One region of the Clavibacter sp. GW821-FHT01D01 genome, then DNA from elsewhere that is predicted to be linked to it. Evidence: predicted binding sites of a transcription regulator. Region 1 holds the regulator's gene; each other region holds the start of a gene.
The links. The regulator LexA, encoded in region 1, represses DNA repair genes until DNA is damaged. The targets are predictions, from matches to a motif close to TCGAACANNTGTTCGA.
Positions count from the first base shown of each region.

Region 2: AC07VC_RS13965 (alpha-ketoglutarate-dependent dioxygenase AlkB) is a predicted target of LexA. The motif match lies at 1,723-1,738, and genes of this name have one in related genera.
Region 3: AC07VC_RS08480 (DUF6504 family protein) is a predicted target of LexA. The motif match lies at 5,089-5,104, and genes of this name have one in related genera.

Region 1 is NZ_JBWKXC010000014.1:18,001-28,189, forward strand. Features, by position in the region: gene recA (recombinase RecA) at 1-937, shown strand, start outside; gene AC07VC_RS14920 (regulatory protein RecX) at 1,049-2,155, shown strand; gene miaB (tRNA (N6-isopentenyl adenosine(37)-C2)-methylthiotransferase MiaB) at 2,205-3,779, shown strand; gene miaA (tRNA (adenosine(37)-N6)-dimethylallyltransferase MiaA) at 3,776-4,699, shown strand; gene dapF (diaminopimelate epimerase) at 4,709-5,587, shown strand; gene AC07VC_RS14940 (class I SAM-dependent methyltransferase) at 5,660-6,286, opposite strand; gene hflX (GTPase HflX) at 6,328-7,893, shown strand; gene lexA (transcriptional repressor LexA) at 7,970-8,650, opposite strand; gene AC07VC_RS14955 (hypothetical protein) at 9,011-9,418, shown strand; gene hisB (imidazoleglycerol-phosphate dehydratase HisB) at 9,524-10,132, shown strand; gene hisH (imidazole glycerol phosphate synthase subunit HisH) at 10,129-10,189, shown strand, end outside.
Region 2 is NZ_JBWKXC010000011.1:81,663-91,851, reverse strand. Features, by position in the region: gene AC07VC_RS13975 (helix-turn-helix domain-containing protein) at 1-240, shown strand, start outside; gene AC07VC_RS13970 (TetR family transcriptional regulator) at 354-1,043, shown strand; gene AC07VC_RS13965 (alpha-ketoglutarate-dependent dioxygenase AlkB) at 1,068-1,700, opposite strand; gene AC07VC_RS13960 (alcohol dehydrogenase catalytic domain-containing protein) at 1,807-3,018, opposite strand; gene AC07VC_RS13955 (Pr6Pr family membrane protein) at 3,160-3,849, opposite strand; gene lplAB (lipoate-protein ligase LplAB) at 3,928-4,977, shown strand; gene AC07VC_RS13945 (GNAT family N-acetyltransferase) at 5,281-5,565, opposite strand; gene AC07VC_RS13940 (amidase domain-containing protein) at 5,670-6,566, shown strand; gene AC07VC_RS13935 (ribosomal maturation YjgA family protein) at 6,563-7,060, opposite strand; gene pgm (phosphoglucomutase (alpha-D-glucose-1,6-bisphosphate-dependent)) at 7,132-8,772, opposite strand; gene pheA (prephenate dehydratase) at 8,822-9,778, shown strand; gene AC07VC_RS13920 (APC family permease) at 9,806-10,189, opposite strand, start outside.
Region 3 is NZ_JBWKXC010000005.1:33,885-44,073, forward strand. Features, by position in the region: gene AC07VC_RS08455 (DNA polymerase III subunit alpha) at 1-96, opposite strand, end outside; gene AC07VC_RS08460 (glucose-6-phosphate dehydrogenase) at 212-1,579, shown strand; gene AC07VC_RS08465 (dienelactone hydrolase family protein) at 1,695-2,465, shown strand; gene AC07VC_RS08470 (LCP family protein) at 2,571-3,833, shown strand; gene pnuC (nicotinamide riboside transporter PnuC) at 3,856-4,554, opposite strand; gene AC07VC_RS08480 (DUF6504 family protein) at 4,723-5,046, opposite strand; gene AC07VC_RS08485 (aldo/keto reductase) at 5,301-6,170, shown strand; gene AC07VC_RS08490 (App1 family protein phosphatidate phosphatase) at 6,240-7,340, opposite strand; gene AC07VC_RS08495 (SOS response-associated peptidase) at 7,395-8,126, opposite strand; gene AC07VC_RS08500 (ABC transporter ATP-binding protein) at 8,318-9,223, shown strand; gene AC07VC_RS08505 (ABC transporter permease) at 9,220-9,915, shown strand; gene AC07VC_RS08510 (ABC transporter permease) at 9,912-10,189, shown strand, end outside.

The sequences.
Region 1 (10,189 bases):
GGCGCTCGGCATCGGCGGGCTGCCGCGCGGCCGCATCGTCGAGATCTACGGCCCCGAGTCGTCCGGGAAGACCACGCTCACGCTGCACGCCATCGCGAACGCGCAGCGCGCCGGCGGCATCGCCGCCTTCATCGACGCGGAGCACGCTCTCGACCCCGAGTACGCGAAGAAGCTCGGCGTCGACATCGACGCGCTCCTCGTGTCCCAGCCCGACACGGGCGAGCAGGCCCTGGAGATCGCCGACATGCTCGTGCGCTCCGGGTCCATCGACCTCGTCGTCATCGACTCGGTCGCGGCGCTCGTGCCGCGCGCCGAGATCGAGGGCGAGATGGGCGACTCGCACGTCGGCCTCCAGGCGCGGCTCATGTCGCAGGCCCTCCGCAAGCTCACGGGTGGGCTCAACCAGACCCAGACCACCATGATCTTCATCAACCAGCTGCGCGAGAAGATCGGCGTCTTCTTCGGCAGCCCGGAGACCACCGCGGGTGGCAAGGCGCTCAAGTTCTACGCCTCGGTCCGCCTCGACATCCGGCGCATCGAGACGCTGAAGGACGGCACCGACGCGGTCGGCAACCGCACGCGCGTGAAGGTCGTCAAGAACAAGATGGCGCCGCCCTTCAAGCAGGCCGAGTTCGACATCCTGTACGGCACCGGCATCTCCCGCGAGGGCAGCCTCATCGACTTCGGCGTCGAGCACGAGATCGTCCGCAAGTCCGGCGCCTGGTACACCTACGACGGCGACCAGCTCGGCCAGGGCAAGGAGAACTCGCGCAAGCACCTCCTCAACAACCCGGACATCGCGGCCGAGATCGAGCAGAAGATCAAGGTCAAGCTCGGCCTCGTGAAGGACCCGAACGCGGATGCGGCTGCGGCCGACGCCGCACCGGCTCCCGTCGTCGCGGCCGCGCCCAAGGCGTCCGCGCGCAAGAGCGCCTGAGCCGACGCTCCACGGCGGGGCGCGTCACCATGACGCGCCCCGCCCTCCCGCACCTGCACGACACCGGTCCGACCCGTCGTCGACGGTCGGCCGCCCGAGGACGGACGCACCATGGTCAGATTCCCCTCCGCCGGCGAGCAGGGCACGGGCCCCGGGCCCGATGAGGTCGCCCCCGTCGCCTCCCTCGCGGACCGTCGCTCGCGCAGGGCCGCCGCCCGGCCGCTCGTCGAACCGGCCGACCCTCCGGTCGAGCCGACCGACCCTGTCGCCGGGACGGCCGATGCGCGTGACGGGTCGACGCACCCGTCCCGCGGCCGCACGGTGACCGAGGTGGACGGCATCGTCACCATCGGTGCCGCCGTCGACGCATCCGAGGCCGGTCGCGCCCTGGCGGCGCAGGAGCGCATCGCCGCGGCGCGCCGAGTGCTCGCCGAGGCGGAGGCGCAGGCCTCGCGCGGCACGTCGGCCCCCGAGCCGGCCGCGGGGGCGGGCATCGCCTCCGACGCCGTCGACGGCCGGGACGCCCCGGCATCGTCGCCCGCGGAGGCGGCCGCGGAGGAGATCCCCGCCGCCTGGCGAGCCGAGGAGGAGCGGGCGGAGCGCGCACGCGCCCGCGCTGAGCAGGACGAGGCGTACCGCCGGGACATGATCCAGCTCGAGGAGCAGCGGGTCGAGGACGAGCGGTGCGAGGCGGAGGCGGAGGAGGAGCGGGCGGCCGAGCGCACGCCCGAACGGCAGCGTCGTCGCGCCGACAACGTCCTCGCCAACCGGCTGCGAGGGCGGGGCCTCTCGCTCGCGGAGGCTCGGGACGTGCTCGACGGGGCGGAGATCGACCCGGACATCGCCGAGGAGACCCTCGCACGCTACGTGTCGCTGCAGTACATCGACGAGGCCGCGCTGGCGGAGCAGATCCTGCATACGCACCTCGACCGGAAGGGCCTCGGGCGACGATCGGTCGAGATGGAGATGCGCCGCCGCAAGCTCGACCCGCTCGTCATCGAGGAGGCCATGGCCGAGCAGCCGGACGACGAGCTGGCGCGGGCCACCGAGGTCGCCATGAAGCGCGTCGGGCAGCTGTCGTCGTACGACGACGAGACGGCCGAACGGCGCCTGACGTCGTTCCTGATGCGCCGCGGCTACGGCGGCGGCGTGGTGCGCGATGCCGCGAAGGCGGCGCTGGCGACCCGGCGCGGGTCGTCCCGCGTCCGCTTCCGCTGATCCGGTGCGGGGGAACGGGCCGCGACCCCGCACGTAGGATTGACGGATCATGAGCACCGTCGCCGAGCATGTCCGTGTCGCCGTCCCTCCCGCTGAAGACCGGCCCCGCACGTACGAGGTCCGCACCTACGGCTGCCAGATGAACGTCCACGACTCCGAGCGGCTCACGGGCTCGCTCGAGGCGGCCGGGTACGTCTCCGCCGAGGGAGCGGAGGCGGACATCGTGGTCATCAACACCTGCGCCGTCCGCGAGAACGCCGACAACAAGCTCTACGGCAACCTCGGCCATCTCGCAGGCGTCAAGCGCCGGCACGAGGGCATGCAGATCGCCGTCGGCGGCTGCCTCGCGCAGAAGGACCGCGCGACCGTGCTGGAGAAGGCGCCGTGGGTCGACGTCGTCTTCGGCACCCACAACATGGGCGCCCTCCCCGCGCTCCTCGAGCGCGCGCGCCACAACGGCGAGGCGCAGCTCGAGATCCTGGAGAGCCTCGAGACCTTCCCGTCGACGCTGCCGACGAAGCGCGACGAGATCGCGAGCGGCTGGGTCTCCATCTCCGTCGGGTGCAACAACACCTGCACCTTCTGCATCGTGCCGGCCCTGCGCGGCAAGGAGAAGGACCGCCGGCCGGGCGACGTCCTCGCCGAGATCCAGGCGCTGGTCGACGACGGCGCCGTCGAGGTCACGCTCCTCGGCCAGAACGTGAACTCGTACGGCGTCGAGTTCGGCGACCGCCGGGCGTTCGGCAAGCTGCTGCGCGCCGCGGGCGCCATCGACGGCCTCGAGCGCATCCGCTTCACCAGCCCGCATCCCGCCGCGTTCACCGACGACGTCATCGACGCGATGGCGGAGACGCCCGCCGTCATGCCGCAGCTGCACATGCCGCTGCAGTCCGGATCCGATCGGGTCCTGAAGGCCATGCGGCGGTCCTACCGGTCCGAGCGCTTCCTCGGGATCCTCGACCGCGTGCGCACCCGCATCCCGGACGCCGCGATCACCACCGACATCATCGTGGGCTTCCCGGGCGAGACCGAGGACGACTTCCGGGAGACCCTCCGCGTGGTCGAGGCGGCGCGGTTCTCGTCCGCGTTCACGTTCCAGTACTCCATCCGCCCGGGCACCCCTGCGGCGACCATGGACGAGCAGGTCCCGGCGGACGTGGTGGCCGAGCGCTACGGGCGCCTCACGGCCCTGCAGGAGCGCATCAGCCACGAGGAGAACCAGCGCGTGGTCGGCCGCACCGTCGAGGTGCTCGTCAGCGCCCACGAGGGCCGGAAGGACGGCGACACGCGACGCGTCACCGGCCGGGCCCAGGACGGGCGCCTCGTGCACCTCGACGTGCCCGCGGGCAGCGGCGAGCCCCGCCCCGGCGACGCGGTGCAGGTGGAGATCACCCGCGCGGCGCCGTTCCACCTGATCGCCGACTCGGTAGACCAGGCTCCGCTGCGCATCCGCCGCACCCGCGCCGGCGATGCGTACGAGCGCGCCCAGGCCGACTCCTGCGGCGTGCCGACCCCCACGGTCGGCGCGTCGGCCGGGGGAGCGCCGCGCGTCTCCCTGGGCCTCCCGTCGCTGCGCGTCGGCGACGGCGCCCCGACGGCCCTGCCCCGCCACCCGCACGCGTGACCGGGCTCGTCGCGGTCGTCGGTGCCACGGGGACGGGCAAGTCGGCCCTGTCGCTGGACATCGCGGAGCGGCTCCGGTCGGACGGCCGGAGCGCGGAGATCGTCAACGCCGACGCCATGCAGCTCTACCGCGGCATGGACATCGGCACCGCGAAGCTGCCCGAGGCCGGACGGCGCGGGGTGCCGCACCACCTCCTCGACGTCCTCGACGTGACGGCGGAGGCCACCGTCGCGGCCTACCAGGAGGACGCCCGGGCGGTGGTCACGGACATCCTCGCCCGCGGAGCGGTCCCGATCCTCGTCGGCGGGTCCGGTCTGTACGCGTCGTCCGTGCTCTTCGACTACGCGTTCCCCGGCACCGATCCCGAGATCCGCGAGCGGCTCGAGCGGGAGCTCGCCGAGACGGGGCCCGGCATGCTGCACCGTCGGCTCCGGCAGCTGGATCCCGCCGCCGCCCAGCGCATCGGCGCCCACAACGGACGACGGCTCGTGCGCGCCCTCGAGGTCGTCGAGATGACGGGACCGCAGCCGGAGCGCGCGTCCGCCGAGCCGAGCGCGTGGCGTCCCGCCCGGATCCTCACGCTGACGCTGCCGCGGGAGGAGCTCGTGCCGCGCCTCGACGCGCGTGTGGCGGGGATGTGGGCGGAGGGCCTCGTCGACGAGGTCGCGCGCCTCCTGCCCGCGGGGCTCGCGGACGGAGTGACGGCATCCCGAGCCATCGGCTACGCGCAGGCGGCGCGGCAGCTCGCGGGCGAGCTGAGCGAGGCGGAGGCGGTGGAGGAGACGCGCGCGCTCACCCGCCGGTACGCGCGCCGCCAGGTGTCGTGGTTCGGCCGCTACGCCGACGCGGTGCGCCTCGACGCGCGCGACCCCGACCTCCTCGCGCACGCCCTCGGCGCCCTCCCGGCGGCGCGCCCGTAGGCTGGCGGGATGGCAGACCTGCAGTTCACCAAGGGCCAGGGCACGGGCAACGACTTCGTGCTGTTCGCCGATCCCGCGGGCGAGATCGACCTGACCGACACCCAGGTGCAGGCGCTCTGCGACCGCCACTTCGGCATCGGCGCCGACGGGACCATCCGCGCCGTCCTCTCCCGCCGCATCCCCGAGGGCCGCGCCGCCCTCGACGAGGACCCGGACGCCGAGTGGTTCATGGACTACCGCAACGTCGACGGCAGCCCGGCCGAGATGTGCGGCAACGGCATCCGCGTGTTCACGCTCTTCCTCATCGAGAACGGGCTCATCGAGCTGCCGCCGGGACGCACCGTCGCCATCGGCACCCGCGCGGGCGTCCGCGACGTGCAGCGCAGCGGTTCCGGCTTCCAGGTGGACCTCGGCCGCTGGGCCCTCGCGGGCGGCGAGCCGCTCGTGCGCGCGAAGGACCTCCAGGTCGCCCGGCCGGGCCTCGGCATCGACGTGGGCAACCCGCACGTGGTCGTCGCGCTGTCGAGCGAGGACGAGCTGGCCGAGGCGGACCTCGCGTTCGTCCCCCAGCTGGATCCCGAGCCCGCCGACGGCGCGAACGTCGAGCTCGTGGTGCCCGCCGACCCGCTCGTGGTGGACGGCGTCGGCCACATCACCATGCGCGTGCACGAGCGCGGCAGCGGCGAGACGCTGAGCTGCGGCACGGGCGCGGCGGCGGCCGCCCTCGCGACCCGGCACTGGGCGGGTGCCGCGGCCCCGCACCAGTGGCGGGTGCAGGTGCCCGGGGGCGTGCTCGGGGTGCGGATGTTCCCGACGGAGGACGGCGAGCACGTCGGGCTCTCGGGTCCCGCGGAGCTCGTGTTCGACGGGGTCGTGGCGCTGGCCTGATCCGGCCTCCCGCCTCGGGCGGGCGCGATCCGGATCGCGCCCGCGGCGGGCGCGCTGAGCGGAGCGATGCGGCTAGGCGCCGCTGCTGCCCGCGGCGTGGTGCACCCGCAGCACGCGGAAGCCCTTGTCGGACGCGGCGCGCGTCGTCTCGAGCCCGTCCGGCAGGGTCGCGACGAGCCAGCGCTGCAGCGAGTCGGACCCGAGGTTCCGCTGCACGACGAGCCACGCGTCGGCGTCGGCCGCGAGCCGCGGGAGCCAGTCGAGCAGGATGCCGTGCAGCGCGTCCTTGCCGACGCGGATCGGGGGGTTCGACCACACGGTGGCGAACGACAGCCCGGCGGGAACATCCTCGGGCAGCACGGCGTTGACGTTCTCGAGACCGAGGGACCGGGCGTTCGCCCGCGTCAGCTCGAGGGCCCGCTCGTTCACGTCGACCGCCCACACGGTGGCCGCCGGCGACCGCATCGCGAGATCGAGCGCGACGGGACCCCAGCCGCATCCCACGTCCAGCACGTGCCCCTCCGCCGGAGGGGCCGGGACGTTCCGGAGCAGCACGAGGGTCCCCTGGTCGACGTGCTCGGGACTGAACACCCCGCCCGCGGTCTCGACGTCGACCGTCCGTCCGCCCAGCTCGACCGTGATCGTGCGGGTGCGCAGGGGCCCGGCCGGCGACGAGGAGAAGTAATGCGCGTCGGCCATGCACGGGACGATACCGGACGCCGAGGCTACGATGGGAGCACATGATCACGCACGACGAGCACGACCACGAGTCCGCGGACACGACGACGACGTCCACCGAGACCAGCATCGGGGACGACGTCGTCGCGCGCGTCCTCGCCCGGGCGGAGGAGCGGTCCGCCGGCTACGCCCTCTTCCGCGGATCCGGCGCGCAGGCGCTGTCCGCGAGCCCTGACACCGAGCAGGGATCCGACGGCGACCAGAGCGAGCGGGCCGACCGGCAGGCGCTCCGCCGCGTCGCCGGCCTCTCGACCGAGCTCGAGGACGTCACCGAGGTCGAGTACCGGCAGCTGCGCCTGGAGAACGTCGTGCTCATCGGCGTCTACTCCCAGGGCTCGGTCGACGACGCCGAGAACAGCATGCGGGAGCTCGCGGCCCTCGCCGAGACGGCGGGCGCCGTGGTGCTCGACGGGCTCCTGCAGCGCCGTCCCACGCCGGACCCGAGCACCTACTTCGGCCGCGGCAAGGCGGAGGAGCTGCGCGCGCTCGTCGCCGCCGTCGGCGCGGACACCGTCATCGCCGACACGGAGCTGGCGCCCAGCCAGCGGCGTGCGCTGGAGGACGTGGTGAAGGTCAAGGTCATCGACCGCACGGCCGTCATCCTCGACATCTTCAGCCAGCACGCCAAGAGCCGCGAGGGCAAGGCCCAGGTCGAGCTCGCGCAGCTGCAGTACCTGCTGCCGCGCCTCCGCGGCTGGGGCGACTCGATGTCGCGGCAGGCCGGCGGCCAGGTGGGCGGCGCGGGGGCGGGCATGGGATCCCGTGGTCCCGGCGAGACGAAGATCGAGCTCGACCGCCGTCGCATCAACACGCGCATGGCGCGGCTCCGCAAGCAGATCCAGGCGATGAAGCCGGCGCGCGACACCAAGCGCGCCAACCGCGATCGGCACTCCGTGCCCTCGGTCGCCATCGTCGGGTACACGAACGCCGGGAAGTCGTCGCTCCTCAACCGGGTGACGAAGGCCGGCGTGCTCGTCGAGAACGCGCTGTTCGCGACGCTCGACGCGACCGTGCGGAAGACGGAGACGGACCAGGGGCAGCTGTACACGCTCGCCGACACCGTCGGCTTCGTGCGGAACCTGCCCCACCAGCTGGTGGAGGCGTTCCGCTCGACGCTGGAGGAGCTCGCCGACGCCGACGTCCTGGTCCACGTGGTCGACGCCTCGCACCCGGACCCGGCGGCGCAGCTCGCCACCGTCCACGAGGTCATCGCCGAGGTCGACGCGTCGTCGATCCCGGAGATCGTCGTCTTCAACAAGAGCGACCTCGCGTCGGACGACGACCGCGTCGTCCTCCGCGGCCTCGCGCCGCAGGGCGTCTTCGTCTCCGCCCGGACGGGCGAGGGCGTCGACGAGCTGCGTCGGCGCATCGCCGAGCTGCTCCCGCAGCCCACCATCGAGGTCGACCTGCTGGTGCCCTTCGAGCACGGCGAGATCGTCGCGATGCTGCACGACGGCGCGAAGGTGCTCGAGACCTCGTACGTCGAGGAGGGCACGCGCGTGCGCGCGCTGGTCACGGCCGAGCAGGAGGCGCAGGTCCAGGCCTACGCGGTGGTGCCCGCGAGCTGACCGGCGCCGCCGCGACGCACGAGAGCGGCCGTCCCCCTCGGGGGACGGCCGCTCTCGTGCGCGATGCGGCGCCGGATCAGACGGAGCGCATGACCGCCACGACCTTGCCGACGACCTCGGCGAAGTCCCCGAGGATCGGCTCGAACGCGCTGTTGCGTGGCAGCAGCCAGGTGTGGCCGTCGCGCTGGCGGAAGACCTTGACGGTCGCCTCGTCGTCGAGCATGGCGGCGACGATGTCGCCGTTCTCGGCCGTCTTCTGCTGGCGCACGACCACCCAGTCGCCGTCGCAGATGGCGGCGTCGATCATGGAGTCGCCGACCACCCGCAGCATGAAGAGGTCGCCCTTGCCGACGAGCTGCCGGGGGAGGGGGAAGACCTCCTCCACCATCTGCTCCGCGGTGATGGGGATGCCGGCCGCGATCCGGCCGACCATGGGCACCATCGCGGCGTCGCCGACGGGCGTCGCCGGCTCGCCGCCCTCCGCCGCGCCGGTGCCGGGCAGGTCGATGAGGACCTCGAGCGCGCGCGGGCGGTTCGGGTCGCGCCGCAGGTAGCCGGAGAGCTCGAGCTGGTTCAGCTGGTGCGTGACGCTCGAGAGCGAGGCGAGGCCGACGGCGTCGCCGATCTCCCGCATGCTCGGCGGGTACCCCTGTCCGGCGATGGTGCGCTGGATGAACTCCAGGATCGAGATCTGCTTCTCGCTGAGGCTCTTGCGGCGCCTCGTGGCGCCACCGCCCGCTGCTCGCTCGTCCGCCATGGCACGGTCCGCCTCTCGTCGCCGACGCCTCCGCGGCTCGTCGGCCCGGCGGGCGGACGCCCTCACGGGGGCGATGTCGGTGGTACCCGGTCGAATGGACTCCAGGCACTCGAAACTGTATCCAGCCGAGGCACCCCGGGCAAACACCTGTTCGAGCGTGTCGCGCGTCCGGAGCCCGTCCGAGGCCGATGAGGGCTTGCGGAGGCCGTGATTCGAATGTATGTTCGGAACACAGCTTCGCACCCGGCTCTCCCGGCCGAGAGCCGGGTGCGGGCTGCCCGACCCGCATCGCATGCCGTACCGCACTGCACCGCAGGGCGCGTCGCCTCGACGCCCCACCGTCTCGCACGAGAGGTCACCATGAACACCGCAGCAGCACTCCGCACCGTCACCACAGCCGATGCCACCACGGCCGCCGTCCTCGACGCATCCGCCCCGGAGGCCGCCGTCGCGCCCCGCACGCGCCTGCGTATCACGCGGCGCGGCCGCATCGTCCTCACCGCCCTGGTCGCGGCCCCGCTCGCGCTCGGCGCCGGGCTCGTCGCCCTCAACGGCGGCGCGGCGGTCGCAGCCAAGGACGCCTCGGGCACCACGTTCGAGTACGTGACGGTCTCGAGCGGCCAGTCCCTGTGGGACCTCGCGGAGGAGATCGCGCCGTCCGCGGACCCGCGCGACGTCATCGCCTCGGTCGTCGACCTCAACCGCCTGCCCACGTCGGACGTCGCGGCCGGCCAGCAGCTCGCCGTCCCCGCCGAGTACGCGCACTGATCCTGCGTCCCTCCTCGGCGGCGGGAGGGCGCGGGTCCGCCTCGGCTCCTGGTGGCGGCCGGCACCGGGGCGGGCCCGTCGGGACCGGTCGGTAGCATGGTCATCATGAGCACCCCCGCGCGCACCGCGCACGTCACGCGGCAGACCAGCGAGTCCCGCATCGATCTCCGGCTCGACCTCGACGGCACCGGCGCCTCCGAGATCAGCACCTCGGTCCCGTTCTACGACCACATGCTCACCGCCTTCGCGAAGCACTCGCTGACCGACCTGAAGGTCACCGCCACGGGCGACACCCACATCGACGTGCACCACACCGTGGAGGACGTCGGCATCGTCCTCGGCCAGGCCATCCGCGAGGCGCTCGGCGACAAGTCCGGCATCGCGCGCTTCGGCGATGCGCTCGTCCCGCTCGACGAGGCGCTCGTCCAGTCCGTCGTCGACATCTCCGGCCGGCCGTTCCTCGTGCACTCCGGCGAGCCCGCGGGCTTCGAGATGCACCTCATCGGCGGGCACTTCACCGGGTCCATGGTCCGCCACGTGTTCGAGGCCATCACCTTCCACGCGGGCCTCACCGTCCACGTGACCGTCCTGGGCGGTCGCGACCCGCACCACATCGCCGAGGCGGAGTTCAAGTCGTTCGCCCGCGCGTTCCGTCAGGCCAAGGAGCTCGACCCGCGCGTGTCCGGGATCCCCTCCACGAAGGGCGCCCTGTGACGCGCCCCTCCGTCGTGGTCCTCGACTACGGCAGCGGCAACGTGCACTCCGCCGTCA
Region 2 (10,189 bases), on a different contig from region 1:
GCGGCCTTCTCGGACCTGTTCCTGGACTCCACGCGCGGCCTCGTCCTCTGCCACCTGGCGCTGAGGGAGGACGAGCGCGTCGAGCCGCGGCTCTGCACCCTGTGGACGCATCTGCTCGAGGGCGCGGGCGTCCCCCAGGCGGCGGCCGTCGTGCGCCGGGTGTCGGCCTCCCCGAGGATCGCGGTGATCGCGGCGCAGGTGGAGGACGCGATGGCCGAGGAGGAGGCGGGCGTCCGCTGATCCGGGTGCCGCCGCGTCGCGGCACCCGCCGTTCACCTGATGGACGACTTCCCGTCGACGCGCGCTGCTACCGTCCGGGACGCTCCGATGCCCGGAGCGGACGGGAGCGCGACATGGACCGGCGTCAGGCGGCCGTGGCGCGCGCCCGCCGGGAGATCGTCGAGGCGGCCGGCGCCCAGTTCGCCGCGTACGGCTACGAGGCGACGTCGTTCTCGCGGGTGGCCGAGGCCATGGGCCGGCCCAAGTCCGCCGTCGGCTACCACCTGTTCGCGTCGAAGGAGAGCCTCGCGCACGCGGTGGTCGACGAGCAGGAGCGCCGCTGGCTCCGCATCGCCGCCGCGCTCGAGGGGCCGGGCGCCCTCCCGGAGCTCGTCGTCTTCCTGCTGACCGCGGCCCGCGAGGTGGAGGTCCGTCCCGTCGCCGCCGGCGCCGTCCGGCTCCGCCAGGAGATGCCGCGCCTCGGCCTCGGGGTCGCGCCGCGCTTCGACGTGGTGGCGTTCGTGCACCGGCTGCTGCGGACCGAGCTCGTGATGCAGGGCGTCCCCGAGCCCGAGCCGGATCTCGACGCCGCCGTCGACGTGCTGCTGGGCGCCACCCTCGGGGTGCTCTCCCTCCGGTCGACGCGCGCGCCGCGAGTGGATGCCGCCGACCGCCTGCGGATGCTCTGGATCCCGCTCCTCGCGCACCTCGGGCTCGAGGGCGTCGAGGCGGTCGTGCGGGACGCCCGCCCCCTCGACCCGGACTCCGTGGAGGCCGTCGCCGCCGCGGCGACCCCGACCGGGTGGGACCCCGTCCTCGCCTGATCGGCGACGCGCGGGCGACCCGCCTCAGGCCGGCCAGACCGGGCGGAACTGGATGCTGATGCGCGGCCCGACGGCCTTCGTGGTCTTGAGGATCGCGTGCTCGTGCGTGCGCTGCGCGCTGCCGCCCATGACCACGAGGTCGCCGTGCCCGAGCGGGAACCGCCGCACCTCCCCGCCGCCCTTCGGCCGCAGCGACAGCGTGCGCGCCGCCCCGACCGAGACGATGGCGACCATGGTGTCGCGGTCGATGGCGCGCCCGACGCGGTCGCCGTGCCAGGCGACGCTGTCGTCGCCCGTGCGGTAGAAGCACAGCCCGGCCGTCTCCAGCACCTGTCCGGGCGGCCGTCCGTAGTGGTCGTTGAGCGCGTCGCGCGCCTGCTCGAGGACGGGCGCCGGCAGCGCGGCCCGGGGCCCGAACCACGACAGCAGGCGCGGCACCTCCACGGTGCGGCCGTGCATGGTCCGCGTGTCGGCCGTCCACTCGACGTCCTCCACGAGGCGCTCGAACAGCGCGTCGGAGTCGCTGACCCAGCCGGGGCGGATGTCGAGCCAGGCACCCTGCCCGAGGTCGAGCCGCTCGACCTCCGCGCCGAGCGCGCCGAGGCCGGGTGCCGCCCGGAGGTCGTCGAAGAGGGAGGCCTGGAACGCGATGCTCATGGCGCGAGCATAGCCCGGATGTTCGAACGCATGTTCGAACGCGGGAGGGGCGGGGAGGTCCGGGGCGCCGCCCGGGCGCGTCGTGCGCAGGACGGCCGCCGCCGCGTCACCCGACCTCGAGCACCGTCTTCAGCCAGCCCTCCTCGCGCACGTCGAAGTGCTCGTAGGCGTCGATCGCGGTCGTCATCCCCTCGTCCTGCGTGATGAAGCGCGTCGGGTCGAACACGCCGGACGCGACGAGGTCGATGAGCGGCGGCGTGACGCGGCGGTGGTCGCAGTTGCCCATGCGGATGGTGAGGTTCCTGTTCATCGCGGCGCCGATCGGGTACGACGTGAGCTGGGGCGGGTAGACGCCGATGATGCCGATGCGCCCCGACTTCCGCACCATCCGCACGGCCCACTGCGCGGCCTGGCTCGGGGCGTCGCCGGGGACCCAGAGGCCGTCGTGCGGGGAGGCGCCGGGCGCGACCTGCGCGACCTCGGCGGCGAACGCGTCCGCCTCCTGCTCGGCCTCCTCGGCGGCGGGACCCGCGTGCGGGCGCTGCGCGTCGACGCCGACCGCGTCGATCACCGCGTCCACGCCGATCCCGAGGGTCGCCTCCATCACCGCGGCCACCGGGTCCTCGCGCTCGAAGTGGATCACCTCGGCGTTCTGCTCGAGCGCCATCGCGAGGCGCGTCTCCACGTGGTCGACGGCGAAGACGCGCCCGGCGCCCATGCGGAAGGCGGATGCGACGGCGAACTGCCCGACGACGCCCGCGCCGAGGACCGCCACGGTGTCGCCCGGCCGGATGCCCGCGAGCTCGGCGCCGAACCAGGCGGTGGGGAAGATGTCGCTGAGGAGGATCGCCTGGTCGTCGCTGACCGCGTCGGGGAGCGGGATCAGCGTGTGGGCGGCCCACGGGATCCGCGCGTACTCGGCCTGCAGGCCGTCGATGGGGCCCGTCGTCTCGGGCCCGCCGAAGAACGACGTGCCGGCCTGCGGTCCGTTCGGGTTGGCGACGTCGCACTGGGCCGTGCTGCCCGCGCGGCACTGCGCGCACACGCCGCACGACATGGTCGAGCACACCAGCACCCGGTCGCCGGGGGAGAAGCCGCGCACCTGGGCGCCGACCTCGGTGACGGTGCCGATGGCCTCGTGGCCGAGGATGGTGCCCTCGCGCATGCCGGCCATCGTGCCGCGCACGAAGTGGAGGTCGGTGCCGCAGATGGCGCTGCGGGTGATGCGGATGACCGCGTCGGTCGGCTCCTGGATCCGCGGATCCGGCACCTCGTCCAGGCGGATGTCGCCCTCGCCGTGCCACACGACTGCCTTCATGCTGCCTCGCCTCTCCTCGTCCGATGCGGGACGGGCGGGCCGGATGCGCCGCCGTCCGTGCGTCCGACGCTAGGCCGGCCGGTCCGCGGCGTCCGGATCCGGGCGCCCCCTTGACGCGAGGCGGGAGGGGCGGCTACCGGCTCACGCCGTCGCGTGCGCGATCGCGCGGGAGGCGCGGCGCCCGACGGCGATGAGGGCCAGCGCCATGCCGCAGATGAACGCGGCGATGACGACCACCCAGACCGCGACGGTCGCGTATCCGCCCGCGTCGGTGGCGGGATCCAGGAACGGGTACGGGTAGTAGGTGGCCGCCCCCGTGACCTCGTTCCCCGTGACGGGACCCCGTGCCAGCGTGACCGCGACCCACACCAGCGGGAAGACGACGACCCGCCCGACCGCGCCGTACCCGAGCGCGCGGCGGTCCGGCGCCAGGAGCCAGTCGAGCAGCACGAGCGCGGGCACGACGACGTGCAGCACCTCGTTCGACCAGGGCAGCTTCCCGCCGGGAATCGTCGGCAGGCCCCGCAGGAGGAGGTTGTAGACCACGCCCGTGGTCACCATGTAGGTGGTCGCGGCGAGCCGGAGCGTCGTCCAGCCGCGGCCGGGGAGGGGGCCGCGGCGGAGCAGCCGCACGGCGCCGATCCCCATCACGACCGCCGCCAGCAGGTTCGACTCGATGGTGAAGTACATGAGGAAGTCGACCGTCTTCCCCCAGATCCCCGCCACCCCGATGCTGCGCCAGTACGCGGAGCTGACGGCGTACTGGCTGATGACGGCGACGAGCACGGCCGCGGTCGTGAGGAGGCGGACGACCGCCCACGTGATGCGCATGGCCCACGGTCCCACACGCCCGTGTCCGCGGGGATCCGGCGGCGGTGCGACGCGCCGGGCGGGCCGTAGGCTGGTCGGATGCATGGTGAGTACAAGGTCCCCGGCGGCAAGCTCGTCGTGGTCGACCTGGACGTGACCGACGGCCGCATCTCGGGGTTCCGCCTCGCGGGCGACTTCTTCCTCGAGCCCGACGACGCGCTCGAGGCGATCGACCGGGCGGTGAACGGCCTCCCCGAGGACAGCGACGCGAACGCGATCGCCGCCGCCATCCGCCGCGCGCTCCCGCCGCAGGCCGTGCTCCTCGGCTTCTCGCCCGAGGCCGTCGCCGTCGCGATCCGCCGCTCCCTGGCCCGCGCCACGAACTGGGGCGACTACGAGTGGGAGGTCATCCACGACCGCGCCTACCGCCCCGTCGAGCAGATGGCCCTCGACCAGGTGCTCGCCGAGGAGGTCGGCGCCGGGCGTCGGAACCCCACGCTGCGCATCTGGGAGTGGGACCAGCCGGCCGTCGTCATCGGCAGCTTCCAGTCGCTGCGCAACGAGGTCGACGCGGAGCAGGCCGCCGCCCACGGCTTCGACGTCGTCCGCCGGGTGTCCGGCGGCGGTGCCATGTACATGGAGGCGGGCGCCGTCATCACGTACTCCATCTACGCGCCCGTCGACCTCGTGCAGGGCATGACGTTCGCCGACTCGTACGCCTACCTCGACGAGTGGGTCATCACCGCCCTCCGCTCGCTCGGCATCGACGCCTCGTACCAGCCGCTCAACGACATCACGAGCCCCACCGGCAAGATCGGCGGCGCCGCGCAGAAGCGCCTGGGCGCCGGCGCCGTGCTGCACCACGTCACCATGAGCTACGACATGGACGGGGAGAAGATGGTGCAGGTGCTGCGCATCGGCCGCGAGAAGATCAGCGACAAGGGCATCACCAGCGCGGCCAAGCGCGTGGACCCGCTCCGCAGCCAGACCGGCATGAGCCGCGCGGAGATCATCGACCGGATGAAGGCCACCTTCACGGGCCTCTACGGCGGCAAGCCCGGCGAGGTCACGCCGGAGGAGTGGGCGAAGACGCGCCAGCTCGTCGCCGACAAGTTCTCCACGCCGGAGTGGCTGACGCGCGTCCCCTGAGCACCCGCGTCATGCGACGGATGCGCGTCGGGGACGCCCTGTCCGCTGGGCGAAGGGCGCCTGTCCGCTCGGCGTCGGGGCGGGCGGGCTCCGCGGCACGGCGGCTAGTGTCCTGTCCGTCGTCGTTCCCGACCCCGCGGGGGCCGAGCGGCGACGAGCGGCACGACCGAACCTCCTCCGGGTGGCTGCGATCGCGACCGCGGGCGGCTCCGTGACGTACGTCGATCGCGGAGCGGTCTCGCGGGGCGCGCATGCGCCCCGCGCGCGACCCGCCTCCGGGGTGCGTGCGACGCCGGTCGGCGGTCAGCCGCGCTCGAGCAGCTCCCGGTAGTCCGGGTGCTCGTCGATCCACTCGGCCACGAACGGGCACGCCGCCACGACCGTGCGCGATCCCTTCCGCACGTCGTCGAGCGCGGCCCGCACGAGCTCGCCGCCGAGGCCGCCGCGCCGCTTCGCGGGGTCGACCTCGGTGTGGGTGAAGACGATGCGGTCGCCCTGGATCAGGTAGTCCGCGAAGCCCGCGCGCTCGCCGTCGAGCCACAGCGTGTAGCGCGAGCCGTCGGGGTCGTGGGTCACGTCGACGCTCATGCCGCCACACTAGGCGCGCTCCCGCGCGGAGTCGATCCGCCAGGACGCCGGGTTACCCTGGACGAGCCCGCCACCCGGGCGCACCCCTACCCCCGGAGCATCACGTGACCGCCGACATCCGCCGCCGCAGCATCCTCGCCGCCGCGCTCGCGGTCCCCGTGACCGCCGTCCTCGCCGCCTGCACGCGCCAGGACCCCGCCCCCCGTGCGACCCGCGACGCGGGCGACGGCGGCCGGCCCGCCGCGTCCGACGCCGCGCCCGCCGTCACCTCCGTGGAGCCCGCGGAGCTCTCCGTCTCGGGCGGGCAGACCGTCACCCTCGCCGGCGCCGGGCTCTCCGCGGCCACCGCCGTCATGTTCTCCGGCACGCCGGGCACCGACCTGCAGGTGGCCGGCGACGGGTCCGTCACGGTCGTCGCGCCCCGCTCGGCCGACTACGAGGACGGGACCGCCGACATCCAGGTCATGGCGGGCGACGCGGCGCTCACCGCCTCGACGGCCGCGTACACGGCGCAGACGCCGGTCGACGCGCAGCTGCAGTACGCGCTCGCGCACTGGGACTCGTACAACCTCGAGGAGTACGGCGACTTCAACCCGTCCGGCGGCGACTGCGTCAACTTCGTCAGCCAGACGCTCATCCAGCGCGGGTGGGAGATGACGACGGAGTGGCACAACCGCGGCGGCGGGTCCGACTGGACCTACGCGTGGATCCACGTGCCCACGTTCGACCGGTGGCTCGCGGCCAACGCCGCCGCGCTCGGCGTGACGCGCCTCGAGCTCGCCGACCGCGACCGCCTGAAGGTGGGCGACATCGTCATCTTCGACTGGAACCGCAACGACTCCGGCGACCACACGCAGATCGTCTCGGCCATCGAGCCGGGCGACGGCGGGAACGTCGTGAAGATGGTCGGCCACAACCTCGACAACGACTACCGCGACCTCGACGAGACCATCACGGTCGAGCACCCCGGCGCCGAGGTGCACTTCTGGAGCGTCTCCTAGCCCGCGTCCCGCGGCCCGCGGAGGACCCGCGGCAGGCGGTCGACGAGGAGCACGGCCAGCACGCCGAGCGCGTAGGCCGCGAGGTCGAGCGGGTCGAAGCCCGTCCCGAGCAGCAGGCGCGAGACCGGCACGTGCGCGGCCCAGGTCTCCGGCCACCCGGTGATCTGCAGGAGCTCGATCCCCGTGCACCACACGAGCACGGCGGCGCCGTGCACGACCGTGTCGACGCGCGGCATCACGGCGATGAGCGCCAGGTGCAGGGCGGCCGCGTAGTGCACGTCGGGCCAGAGCCCGCGTCCGTCGGAGCGGGTGACGACCATGCCCGCGATGACGACCGCGAGGAGCGCCGCCAGCGCGACGACGCGCCGGCGGGCGTGCCCGTCGGGCAGCCGGACGCCGCGGGCGGCCGCCGTGGCCGCCTCGGCCGGGCGGTGGGCGGTCGGGACCGACGGCTCGTCCCAGACGAACGCGTCCACATCCCCGGAATGGCGCATGCCCCCACCGTAGGGACCTCCGGTGGGAGCGCGCTCAGCCGGGGCCGGGGCTGGCTTCCCCGGGCACGGGATCAGGCGCCGAGCGCGGCGTCCACGATGCGCTTGGCCTCCGCCTGCACCTCGTGCAGGTGGTCGAGCCCCACGAACGACTCGGCGTAGATCTTGTACACGTCCTCGGTGCCGCTCGGGCGGGCCGCGAACCACGCGTTGGCCGTGACGACCTTGACGCCGCCGACCGCGGCCCCGTTGCCGGGCGCGCTGCTGAGCTTCGCCGTGATGGGGTCGCCCGCGAGCTCGGTGGCCGTGATGGCGTCGCCGTCCAGCTTGCCGAGCGTGGCCTTCTGCGCCTTGGTCGCGGCGGCGTCCACGCGCTCGTACACGGGGTCGCCGAAGCGCTCCGTGAGCTCCCGGTAGAGGACGCTCGGGGTCCTGCCGGTGACCGCGAGGATCTCCGCGGCCAGCAGCGCGAGCAGGATGCCGTCCTTGTCCGTGGTCCAGACGGTGCCGTCCTTCCGCAGGAAGCTGGCACCGGCCGACTCCTCGCCGCCGAAGCCGACGGATCCGTCGATGAGGCCGGGCACGAACCACTTGAACCCGACCGGCACCTCCCAGAGGCGGCGGCCGAGCGACTCGGCGACGCGGTCGATGACGCTGGAGGAGACGAGCGTCTTGCCGACGCCCGCGTCCTGCCGCCATTCCGGGCGGTGCGCGTAGAGGTAGTCGATCGCGACGGCGAGGTAGTGGTTGGGGTTCATGAGCCCCGCGTCGGGCGTGACGATGCCGTGGCGGTCCGCGTCCGCGTCGTTGCCGGTGAGGATGTCGAAGTCGTCCTTGCGCGCGAGCACGCTCGCCATGGCGGACGCGGACGACGGGTCCATGCGGATCCTCCCGTCCCAGTCGAGGGTCATGAACGCCCACGCCGGGTCGACCTCCGGGTTCACGACCTCCAGGTCGAGGCCGTAGCGCTCGCCGATGGCCGCCCAGTACTCGACGGACGCGCCGCCGAGCGGGTCGGCGCCGATGCGCACGCCCGCCGCCCGGATGGCGTCCATGTCGATGATCGAGCCGAGGTCGTCGACGTAGTGGCCCAGGAAGTCGTAGCCCTCGACCGCCGCGCGCGCCTCCGCGAGGGGCACGCGGCGCACGTCCGCGAGGCCGCCCGCGATGATCTCGTTGGCGCGCGCCGCGATCCAGCCGGTCGCGTCGGAGTCGGCCGGTCCGCCGTGCGGCGGGTTGTACTTGAAGCCGCCGTCGGCCGGCGGGTTGTGGCTGGGGGTCACGACGATGCCGTCGGCCACGTCGTCGTCGCCGTGCCCCGCGTCGCGGTTCCAGCGGAGGATCGCGTGGGACAGCGCCGGCGTGGGGCACCAGGAGTCGCGGGAGTCGGCGAGCACGCGCACGCCGTTGGCGACGAGCACCTCGAGGGCGGTGTCCTCGGCGGGCTTCGAGAGCCCGTGCGTGTCGCGGCCGATGAACAGCGGCCCGGTGATGCCCTGCTCGGCCCGGTACTCGGCGATGGCCTGCGTGATGGCGAGGATGTGGTCCTCGTTGAACGCCGTGTTGAGCGAGCTGCCGCGGTGGCCGCTCGTCCCGAACGCCACCTTCTGCTCGGGATCCGCCACGTCGGGGTGGAGGTCGTGGTACGCCCGGATCAGCTCGTCGATGTCGATGAGGTCGGACGGGAGGGCGGCGGTGCCTGCGCGGTCATGCATGCCCCCATCCTGGCACCGGGGCCCGCCGAATCCCATCTAGGGTGCAGGCATGCCCGCGACCTCCCGACCCGACGAGACGTACAGCTACCTCGGCCCGTCCGGCACCTTCACGGAGGCCGCCCTCAAGCAGGTGGAGGCCGCCCGCGGCCGCACCTGGCGCGCGGTCAACAACGCCTCCGAGGCGCTCGCCGACGTGGTCGCCGGCACGTCGGTCGCCGCGATGATCGCCATCGAGAACTCGGTCGAGGGCGGTGTCACGGCCACGCAGGACGCGCTCGCCAACATCCCGGGCCTCCGGATCCTCAGCGAGCACCTGGTGCCCGTCTCCTTCGACCTCGTGGTGCGCCCGGGCACGGTCCTCGCCGACGTGCGGACGGTCGCCGCGCACCCGGTCGCCTACGGCCAGTGCCGCCGCTTCCTCGAGCGCGAGCTGCCCACGCACGGGCACCTGCCCGCGTCGTCGAACGTGCAGGCCGCCATGTCGCTCCTGGAGGACGGCACTGCCGACGCCGCCATCGCGCCGCCGCAGATCGTGGAGAGCCAGCCGCTCGAGGCCCTGGCGCGCGCCATCGGCGACAACCCGAACGCCGTGACGCGGTTCGTGCTGGTCGGCCGGGCCACGTCGCTGCCCGCGCGCACGGGCGCCGACAAGACGAGCCTCATCGTCGAGCTGCCCGACGACCGCGCCGGATCCCTGCTCGACCTCCTGGAGCAGTTCGCCACCCGCGGGGTGAACCTCGCGCTCATCCAGTCGCGGCCCATCGGCGACGAGCTCGGCCGCTACCGGTTCGTCATCGACGCCGAGGGCCACGTGCACGACGAGCGCGTCGCCGACGCCCTCCTCGGGATCCGCCGGTTCAGCCCCCGGGTCACGTTCCTCGGCTCCTACCCCCGGGCGGACGGGGCGCCGAGCACCTACCGCGCCGAGTACGAGGACGACGTCTTCCTCGAGGCGCGCGACTGGCTGCGGGCCATCCTCGCGGCGGAGCCCGGCGCCGGCGCCTGACGCGACGCCGGACCGGCCGCGGCCGCCTCAGGCCCGGTCGCGGTCCAGATCCTTCGAGCGCGCGCCCGTCGCGCGGCTGATCAGGTAGAGCACGACGCCGACGGCCAGGAGGATCGCGCCGAACAGCCACACCTGCCCGCTCTGCTGCGTGAGCAGCAGGACGCACGACAGCGTGCCGAGCACGGGGACGGCCGTCCACACGCGGAAGTGCTCGTGCTCGACCCGGTCGCGCCGCAGCACCAGCACGGCCACGTTGGTGCTGATGAAGACGAACAGCAGCAGGAGCACGACGGTCTCGGCGAGGGTCCCGACGTCGCCCACCGAGGTCAGCGCGATCGCGACGACCGTGGTCGCGGCGATGGCGACCCACGGGGTGCGCCGCTTCGGCAGCACCTTCCCGAGGACGCCGGG
Region 3 (10,189 bases), on a different contig from region 1:
GCCGCGCTCGGCGACCCGGTCGACCAGCGCCTCGGGCGCCGTGGTGCCGAAGTGGGCGGAGAAGGCGGACGCGACGTGCAGGTGGGTGAAGCTCACGCGCACCTCCCGGCGGTGTCCCCTCGCGTCCTCCCCGGACGCGGCGTTCGAACGGATGTTCGACTCGCCCAGTCTAGGTCGGCTCCCGCGCGGTCGCGACCCGTAGTCTCGGAGGATGACCAGCGAACCCTCCACCCTCGTCATCCTCGGCGCCAGCGGCGACCTCACGGAACGCCTCCTCCTGCCGGGTCTCGGCAGCCTCGTGGCGAGCGATCGGGGGCGCCGCATCCAGCTCATCGGCACCGGCCGGAGCGAGCGGACGCCGGAGGAGTGGACGGGCACGGTCAAGGCCGCGTTCGACTCCGTGGACGCCACGGGGCGCCGGGCGGCGGGCATCGTCTCGTCCACCAGGTACGTCCAGGCCGACCCCACCGACCTCGACGACCTGAAGCGCATCCTGGAGGCGTGCGAGGGTGCCCCCGCCCTCTACTTCGCGCTCCCGCCGGCCATCTCCATCAAGGTGTGCGAGCAGCTGGAGAGGATCGACCTGCCGGAGGGCACGACGCTGGCGCTCGAGAAGCCGTTCGGGTCGAACAGCCGGAGCGCGGCCCAGCTGAACCGACAGCTGCTGAAGCTCGTGCCGGAGGACCGCATCCACCGCACCGACCACTTCCTCGGCCTCTCCACCGTGCTCAACCTCGTCTCGCTGCGCTTCGCCAACCGGTTCTTCGAGTCGGTGTGGAGCGCGCGCGACATCGAGAAGGTCGAGATCCTCTACGACGAGACCCTGGCGCTTGAGGGCCGCGCCGCGTACTACGACAAGTCGGGCGCGCTCGTCGACATGATCCAGAGCCACCTGCTGCAGGTGCTCGCGGTGTTCGCCATGGAGCCGCCCGCCAGCATCGACCCGGACGACCTGCGCTCGAACATCGCCTCGGTCCTCCGCGCCACGGAGGTGTGGGACGGCGACCCCGTGGCCCACAGCCGCCGCGCCCGCTACACCGCGGGCTCGGTCGAGGGCGCCAAGGTCCCCGCCTACGCCAAGGAGGAGGGGGTGGATCCCGCGAACCAGACGGAGACGCTCGCCGAGGTCACCTTCGGCATCGCGAACGCGCGCTGGGCCGGCGTCCCCTTCCGCCTGCGCTCCGGCAAGGCCCTCAAGGAGTCGTCCAAGCGCATCGTCGTCACGTTCAAGCCCGTGGCGCACCTGCCCCGGGGGCTCCACGGGTCCGCCCGGCCCGATCGGCTCGTCATCGACCTGAAGCCCGACAGCATCTCGCTCGAGGTCACCATGGACGGCACGGGGGAGCCCTTCACGCTCACCCAGGCCACGTTCCGCACGCAGTTCGCGCAGCCGGAGCTCACGCCGTACGGCGAGGTGCTCGACGGCATCCTCGCGGGCGATCCGCGCCTGTCGGTCCGCGGCGACGTGGCCGAGCGCTGCTGGCGCATCGTCGCGCCCGTCATGCGCGCCTGGAAGGGCGACCGCGTGCCCATGGCCGAGTACCGCGCCGGCTCCGTGGGCCCGACCGCCTGGCGCTGATCGGCGCGGACCCGCGCGGACCCGCGCGGGACGAGGCGGCCGGGGTCGCCTGACGGCTCGCTGGGGGTCGTGGCCCCGCCGGGGCTGCGGCCCGGTCGCGCCCTAGCGTGAGGGCATGCCCGTGACGCTCACCGATATCCCGCTGCCCGCCGCCGGCCCCGGGGCGTCCCCAGGCCTCCACGGCGTGCTCGCCGTGCCCGAGGGCGAGGGGCCGTGGCCGGCGGTCGTGGTCGTGCACGAGGCGTTCGGCGTGACCGCGGTCATGCGCCGCCAGGCCGAGCGACTGGCGGAGGCCGGGTTCCTCGCGCTCATGCCCGACCTCTTCTCCGCCGGCGGCGCGCGCCGCTGCCTGGCGTCCACGTTCCGCACGCTCGCGGCGGGGGAGGGGCGCGCGTTCGTCGACGTCGAGTCCGCCCGCCGGCTGCTCGTCGGCCGGTCCGACTGCACCGGCCGCGTGGGCGTCATCGGCTTCTGCATGGGCGGCGGCTTCGCCCTCGCGGCGGCCTCCCGCGGCTTCGACGCGTCGAGCGTCAACTACGGCATGCTCCCGGAGGACCTCGACGGCGTGCTCGACGGCGCCTGCCCGATCGTCGCCAGCTACGGCGGGCGCGACCGGCAGCTGGCGGGATCCGCCGACCGGCTCGAGGCCGCCCTCGCCGTGCACGGGATCCCGCACGACGTGCGCGAGTACCCGGACGCCGGTCACGCGTTCCTCAACGACGCCGAGACGGGTCCGCGCGCGCTGCGTCCCGTGCTGCGGGCCGTCGGCATGGGACCCGAGCCCGCCTCCGCGGCGGACGCGTGGCGCCGCATCGACGCGTTCCTCGACGCGCACCTCCGCGCCGGCCACCGGGACGGCGCCCCGGCGGGTGCGGCAGGCTCCTAGCGCATCCGGCCGCGTGCCGAGGAGACGCTCCACCGGCCTCGGTTACCCTGTGGGGATCCGGGCGGCCACGCCCGAGCCTCCCCGCCCGGCGACGAGAGACCCACCATGCAGCATGCCCCCCAGAGGACCCGCGCCGATCGGGCCCGCGTCAGCGGCATCGCCCGCCACGGACGACTCCGCGCCCCGAGCGCCGGACGCGCGGTGGCGAAGGCCGTCGCCGCGGTCGCCGCGGTCTCGCTCGTCGCGACGGTCTCCGTCGTCGCCATCGCGGCCTGGGACCTCTCCCGCACCGTCGCCGCGAACCAGGTCGACATCTCCGGCGGGCAGTCCCTTCCGCCGTCGCTCGGCGGCATCGACGGCGGCGCGAACATCCTCATCGTCGGCAGCGACAGCCGCGAGGGCCAGGGCGACGGGTACGGCGCGGCGGCGGACGTGGGCACGGCGACGCTCAACGACGTGACGATGCTGCTCCACATCAGCGAGGACAGCACCCGTGCCACGGTCGTCTCGTTCCCGCGCGACATGCTCGTCCCGATCCCCGCCTGCGAGGGTCCCGACGGCACCCAGTACGCGGCCTCGACGCGCGCCCAGCTCAACGAGTCGCTGTCCCGCGGCGGCTTCGACTGCACCGTGCGCATGGTCGAGGGCCTCACGGGCCTCGACATCCCGTACGGCGGCGTCGTGCAGTTCAACGGCGTGGTCGAGATGTCCAACGCCGTGGGCGGCGTCGAGGTGTGCGTGGCCAACGGCATCTACGACCCCAAGACCGACCTGTCGCTGGACCCGGGCCTCCACAGCCTCAAGGGCAAGGACGCCGTGCAGTTCCTCCGCACCCGCTACGGCGTGGGCGACGGCAGCGACATCTCGCGGATCGGCAACCAGCAGGTGTTCCTCAGCGCGCTCGTGCGGACCATCAAGAGCACGGACACGCTGACGAACCCGGCGAAGCTCTACGGCATCGCGCGCGCCGTGGTCGACAACATGCAGCTGTCCACCTCGCTCGCGGACCTCGACACGCTCGTCTCGGTGGCGCTCACCTTCAAGGACATCCCGCTCGACGACGTCGTGTTCCTGCAGTACCCGGGCACGGTGCTCGCCAACGGCCGCGTGCAGCCCGACGAGGCGGCCGCCGCGCAGCTGGTGAGCCTGCTCGCCTCGGACGCGGACTTCTCCCTCGGCCAGGCCGCGCCGTCCGACGAGTCCGGCAGCGTCCCCGCCGACGGCGCGACCACGCCGCCCGCGACGGAGGAGCCCCCGACGGACGGCTCGACGCCGACGCCGACGCCGTCCTCCACCTCGGAGGTCCTCGACGCGAGCATCACCGGGCAGACCGCGGCGCAGAACACCTGCTCCAACGGCCAGGGCTGATCCGCGGCCGCGCGATCCCGGCCTACCGGTCGGTCGGCGCCTCGACGACGCGCGGATCCGGGAAGGCGGTCTCCACCGCGGGGGCGTCGCCGCCGCGCGCCCGCATCCAGACGAAGAAGCCCACGAGGGTGAAGGCGCCGTAGAAGACGTACATGAAGGCGGACGCGTAGTAGCCCGCGCTCACGAGCAGCGGCACGCCCACGAGGTCGACGGCCACCCAGATCAGCCAGAACTCGACCCAGCCCTTGGCCATGCCGTACGTCGCGAGGAGCGAGCCGACGAAGATCCAGGCGTCGGCCCAGACGGGCTCGTAGGAGCCGAGGGCGCGGAAGACGGGCGTGAGGATCGCGGTCCCGCCCACCAGTGCCACCACCAGCAGGACCCGCTGCCGGCCCGAGGCCCACTGCGGGACGACCGGCGCGCCGCCGTGCCGGGCCTGGCGCCAGCGGTGCCAGCCGTAGACGGACACGGCGATGAACATGACCTGGCGTCCCGCCTGGCCGAGCAGGTTGACGGGGTTGGGCGTGCCGAACACGGCGCCGAGGAACACGGTGAACAGCAGCACGTTGCCGACGATGCCGACGGGCCACGCCCAGACCTTCCGGCGCATGCCGCCGAGCGCGCTGGCGAGGCCGAAGAGGTTGCCGACGATCTCGCGCCAGAGCACCGTCTGGTCGCCGATGCGGAGCTGCGCGTCGAACAGCCACTCGAGTGCCGCCATGCGGGTCCTCCTCCGTGCGCCGCGGTCCGGGTGATCGCGTGCGGGGAGCGCCGCGTGCGGCGCCGCAAGGGTGAAGGCGCGGGCGCGCCGTGCTATTCCCCGAGGACCGCCGTGCGTCGCCGTGCGACGTCCCGCGGCCGGCGCCCGGCCGCGCGCGCGGCTGCGCGGTCAGGCGAACAGCCGCGTGTCGAGCTCGTCGTCCGACGCCGTCACGAGGGACCACCTGCCGCGCGTGTCGACGCTCAGGTCGAACGAGCCGTCCACCCGGCGCGCGCCGGTGGTGAGCGGCACGGCCTCGACGCGCCACATCCGCATCTCCAGCAGGTGGGCGCTCGCGCCGCGGGGCGCGCGGCCCGTGCGCTGCCACCAGTCGACCCGCGCGATCCACCGCTCGGGCGAGCTGACCACCCCGTAGACCACGCCCCGCCAGGTGAACCGCAGCGGCGAGCCGTCCCCGGAGAGCTCGACCTCCACGTCCTCGTCGATCCGCATCATTCCGCTCCTCCCGTCGTCGCGCCGGCCGCGCCTCGTCGTTCGAACGGGTGTTCGAACCTCTTCCTCGAGTGTAGGAACGGGTGCCGACATCCGGGAGGGGAGCGGGCGGATCCACCTCACCCTCGACCGGAGGCTGAGGGTCGGGTGCGCATCCCGTCCGTCGGGCATGGATCGGCGGACGCGCGCGTTGACCCTGGAGTCCCGAGGACGGCAGACGCCGGCCTCGTCGTCGACACCCGAGGAGGGTCCACATGACCGACACCACCACGCGCCCCGCCGGCGCCTCCGGCACGTTCTCCATCGGCGGCGACCTGCCCGTCGTCCGGCTGGGCTACGGCACCATGCAGCTCACGGGCGACGGCGTCTGGGGCGCCCCCGCCGACCCGCAGGAGGCCGTCCGCGTCATCCGCCGCGCTGCCGAGCTGGGCGTCACGTTCTTCGACACCGCCGACTCCTACGGCCCGTTCGTCGCCGAGGAGCTCCTCAAGGAGGCGCTCCACCCCTACGCGGACGACGTGGTCGTCGCCACCAAGGGCGGGCTCACGCGTCCCGGCCCGGGCGACTGGCGTCCCGTCGGCCGTCCCGAGTACCTGCGCCAGCAGGCCGAGCTGAGCCTCCGCCACCTGGGGCTCGAGCGGATCGACCTGTACCAGCTGCACCGCATCGACCCGGCCGTCCCGCTCGCCGACCAGATCGGCGTGCTGAAGGAGCTGCAGACCGAGGGCAAGATCCGCCACATCGGCCTGTCCGAGGTCCAGGTGGAGGACGTGAGGGCTGCCCGCGAGATCGCCGAGATCGTGTCCGTGCAGAACCTCTTCAACCTCGCGAAGCGCGACGCCGAGCCGCTGCTCGACTACGCCGAGGCGGAGGGCATCGCGTTCATCCCGTGGTTCCCGCTCGCGACCGGCGAGCTCGCGAAGGACGGCGGCCCGCTCGACGCGCTCGCGCAGCAGCACGACGCCACCCCGTCGCAGCTCGCGCTCGCGTGGCTCCTCCGCCGCTCGCCCGTCATGCTGCCCATCCCCGGCACGAAGTCGCTCGCGCACGTCGAGGACAACATCGCCGCCGCGGGCATCGAGCTCACGGACGACGAGTTCCAGGCGCTCACCGACGCCGTCTGATCCCCCCGCGCACGCACGAGGGCCCCGCAGGACGCGTCCTGCGGGGCCCTCGTGCGTCCGGTAGCGCGGCTACGACCCGATGCGCGTCCCCGAGTCGTCGGCGAGGCCCAGGTCGTCCAGCTGCGCGAGGAGGCTCGCGCCGTCCGGGGCGTAGACCCACGGCACGGAGCTGTCGAGCGCGCGGCGCTCCGCCTTGGCGCGGCCGCCCGCGAGGACGGCCTCGCCGGCGCTGAGCTGGCGGATGAGCACGACCTTGACGTTGTCGGGGTGCCGTTCCGTCATCTCGCCGTACAGGAGCTCGTCGTGCTGGCCGTCGTCGCCGGCGAGGATCCATCGCACGCGCGGGAACTCCTCGGCGAGCCGCTCCAGGTTGAGCCGCTTGTGCTCCATGCCGCTGCGGAACCACCGGTCGACGGTGGGACCCCAGTCGGTGAGGAGGATCGGGCCCGGCGGGTACAGGTTCCGCGACAGGAACCGGGTGAGCGTGGGCGCCACGTTCCACGCGCCGGTGGACAGGTAGAGCACGGGCGCGCCGGCGTGCCGCACCCGCAGCCGCTCGTAGAGCACGGCCATGCCGGGCGTGGGCGTGCGCGCGTGCTCGTCGAGGACGAAGGTGTTCCAGGCGGCGAGGAACGGACGGGGGAGCGCCGTGACCATGACCGTGTCGTCGATGTCGCTGAGGATCCCGGTGCGCACGTCGTCGCCCACGATGAACACGGGCGCCTCGACGGTCTCCGACCCCTCCGACCGGATGCGGATGGTGTGCCATCCGCTCGTCAGGCTCGCCTCCACGACGGTGTCGACGACCCCGCCGCGGTCCGCCCGGACGTGGTGCTCGGTGCCGTCGATCTCCACCACGACGTCGACGTCGGTGAGCGGCACGCTCGTGAAGCTGCGCCAGCCGCGGACGACCTTGTCGCCGGCCAGGGCGCGCTTGCTCTTCGGGTCGGTGAGGAGGACGCGGCAGAGCACGCGCACCCAGCGCACGGATCCGTACCCCGCGTAGGGGATGACGGTCGGGTGCAGGCCGCGCTTGCGGGCCCGCCCCTCCCGGATCTCGTGGATGCGGTCCTCGATGCGCGCCGCGCGGTGCAGCACGGGTGCGGCGGCCGGCGACTCGAGGAGCGTGCGGGTCGCGTGCTTCTTCTTCTTCTTCGAGGAGGGGGCCACGGCCTCAGTCAACCAGACCCGGGCAGGCGCCGGACGCCGTGCCCGGCGCGGGCCTCACACCGGCCGGGCGAGCTCGGCGGTGTCGGGCGCGCCCTGGTCGATCCCGGGGCCCACCTCGTCCATGGCGAGCTCCTCGACCACGTCCTCCGCCTGGGCGGCGACGGCGCGCAGCAGGTCGGGCGTCCCCTCGGCCGTGGGGTCGAGCCACTCCTCGACCACGTCGGGCGACAGCACGACGGGCATGCGCTCGGCGAGAGCCTCCACCGTGCCGGCCGACGGGCGGGTGAGGACCGCGCAGCTGAGGACCCAGCGGGCCGGGTCGTCGGCGGCCCGCGCCGGGTCGCGCCACCACTCGTACAGCGCGGCCAGCAGGACCACGCCGTCGCCGGCCCCGACGAGGTACGGGGTGCGGAGGCCGTCGTCCGTCTCGTGCCACTCGTAGTAGCCCGAGACGGGGACGGCCGCGCGCCGCGACACGAGTGCCTGCAGCAGCTCCGGGCGGGACGCGAGCGACTCCGCGGGCACCTCGGCGAGCGGCGGGCCCTGATCCGGGCCCGGGGATCCCGCAGGGACGAGCCCGAGGCGCGCGGACTCCAGGCGTCGGACGGGCACCTGGTCCTCCGTGTCGCCCTCCGCGCGGCGCGGGAGCGTGTCGACGACGACCGCCACGCGCTGTCCGGGCGCGATGCGCCAGGACGGGGCGGGGACGTCCGCGCCGGCGTGGTCGACGTCGAGCAGGTCCACGAGGTCGGCGGTGTCGGTGGCCCGGGCGAGGATGCGCGTCATGCCCTCCATCCTGGCCGAGACGCCCGACGCCGCCGTGCGCGGGCGCCCTCCCGCGCACTATCCGCGGAAGGGCCCAGATGTTACGAAGTGGCGTCATCCATCGTGCGGGTACGAACGATCTGCGGGCGACGTGGTTCCCTGGTGTGCCTGGCAAGTGTCGATTCGTAGTGCCTACGAGGAATGAGCCACCCATGATCGAGTTCCACCACGTCCGCAAGCAGTACCCGGACGGCACTCTCGCGATCGAGGACTTCAGCCTCGTCGTCCCCTCGCAGACCACAACGGTCCTCGTCGGCTCCTCCGGCTGCGGCAAGACCACCCTCATGCGCATGATCAACCGGATGGTCGACCCCTCGTCCGGCCGCATCGAGATCGACGGCACGGACATCGCCACGCAGGACGCCGTGAAGCTGCGGCGCAGCATCGGCTACGTCATGCAGAACTCCGGCCTGCTGCCGCACCGCAAGGTCGTCGACAACATCGCGACCGTCCCGCGCCTCACGGGCGTCGACAAGCGGAAGGCCCGCGAGGACGCCCTCGCGCTCATGGACACGGTGGGCCTCGACCGCTCGATGGCCGACCGCTACCCGTCGCAGCTCTCCGGCGGCCAGCAGCAGCGCGTGGGCGTCGCCCGCGGCCTGGCGGTCGACCCGAACATCCTCCTCATGGACGAGCCGTTCGGCGCCGTCGACCCGCTCGTGCGCGACGACCTGCAGCAGGAGCTCATCCGACTGCGCACGCAGCTCGACAAGACCGTCGTCTTCGTGACGCACGACATCGACGAGGCGTTCCTGCTCGGCGACCAGGTCGTGATCCTCGAGAAGGGCGGCCGCATCGCCCAGCAGGGCACGCCGCAGGAGATCCTCTCGAACCCCGCGAACGACTTCGTGCGCGACTTCGTGGGCGCCGACAAGGGCAAGCGCGCGCTCCACCTCGAGGACACCGGCACGGGCCGCGTCCTCGTCGACCGCGACGGCCGGCTGGTCGGCGTCCTCGACGACGCGGAGCGCACCGCCCGGGCGTCCGCAGCCGCCGCGACCGAGGCGGGGGCCGCGCACGCCCCCGGTGCTCCGGCGCAGGGTGCGGGACCCGCGTGAACTGGGTCCTCACGAACATCCAGACGGTGCTCGACCTGGCCGTCGCGCACATCGCGCTGGCCGCCCCGCCCATCCTCATCGGGCTCCTGCTCTCGCTCCCGTTCGGCTGGCTGGCGAACCGCTACCGGCCGGTCCGCGGGCCGCTGCTCACGCTCGGCGGCATCCTGTACACGATCCCGTCGCTGCCGCTGCTCATCGCCATCCCGGCCATCATCGGCACGACGATCATCGACCCCCGGAACGTCGTCGTCGCGCTCACCGTCTACGCCCTCGCGCTCCTCGTGCGCATCACGTCGGACGCGCTGGCGGCCGTCCCCGAGGACGTCAAGCAGTCCGCCACGGCCATGGGGTACTCCGGCTGGGCCCGCTTCTGGCGCGTGGAGCTGCCGCTCGCGGGGCCCGTGCTCCTCGCGGGGCTCCGGGTCATCTCCGTCAGCACGGTGAGCATGGTGACCGTCGGCGCGCTGACCGGCATCCAGAGCCTCGGGACGATCATCCTCAACGGGTACCGCCGCTCGTTCTACACGGAGATCCTCACCGGCGTGGTCGGCATCCTGCTCATCGCGCTGGCGTTCGACCTGCTGCTGCTCCTGGCCGGCCGGCTCCTGATGCCCTGGTCGTCCGTCGCCTCCACCCCGCGCGGGCGTCGCGCCCGCCGCCGCGCGCTCGTGGCCCGAGGGAGCTCCCTGTGAACCAGTTCGCCGAGGCCTTCCAGCTCCTCCTCGACCCCTCCCGGTGGACCGGGACGGGCGGCTACGCCCTCGGGCTACGCGACCACCTCTGGTACACGTTCCTCGCCATCGCGCTGGCCTCCGTGGTCGCCGTCCCCGCGGGGCTCTACATCGGGCACACCGGCCGCGGCCGGAACGTCGCGGTGGGCCTGTCCGGCGGTCTCCGCGCCCTGCCGACGCTCGGCGTGCTCGTCCTCCTCGGGCTGTACTTCGGGATCGGGCTCACCGGGCCCAT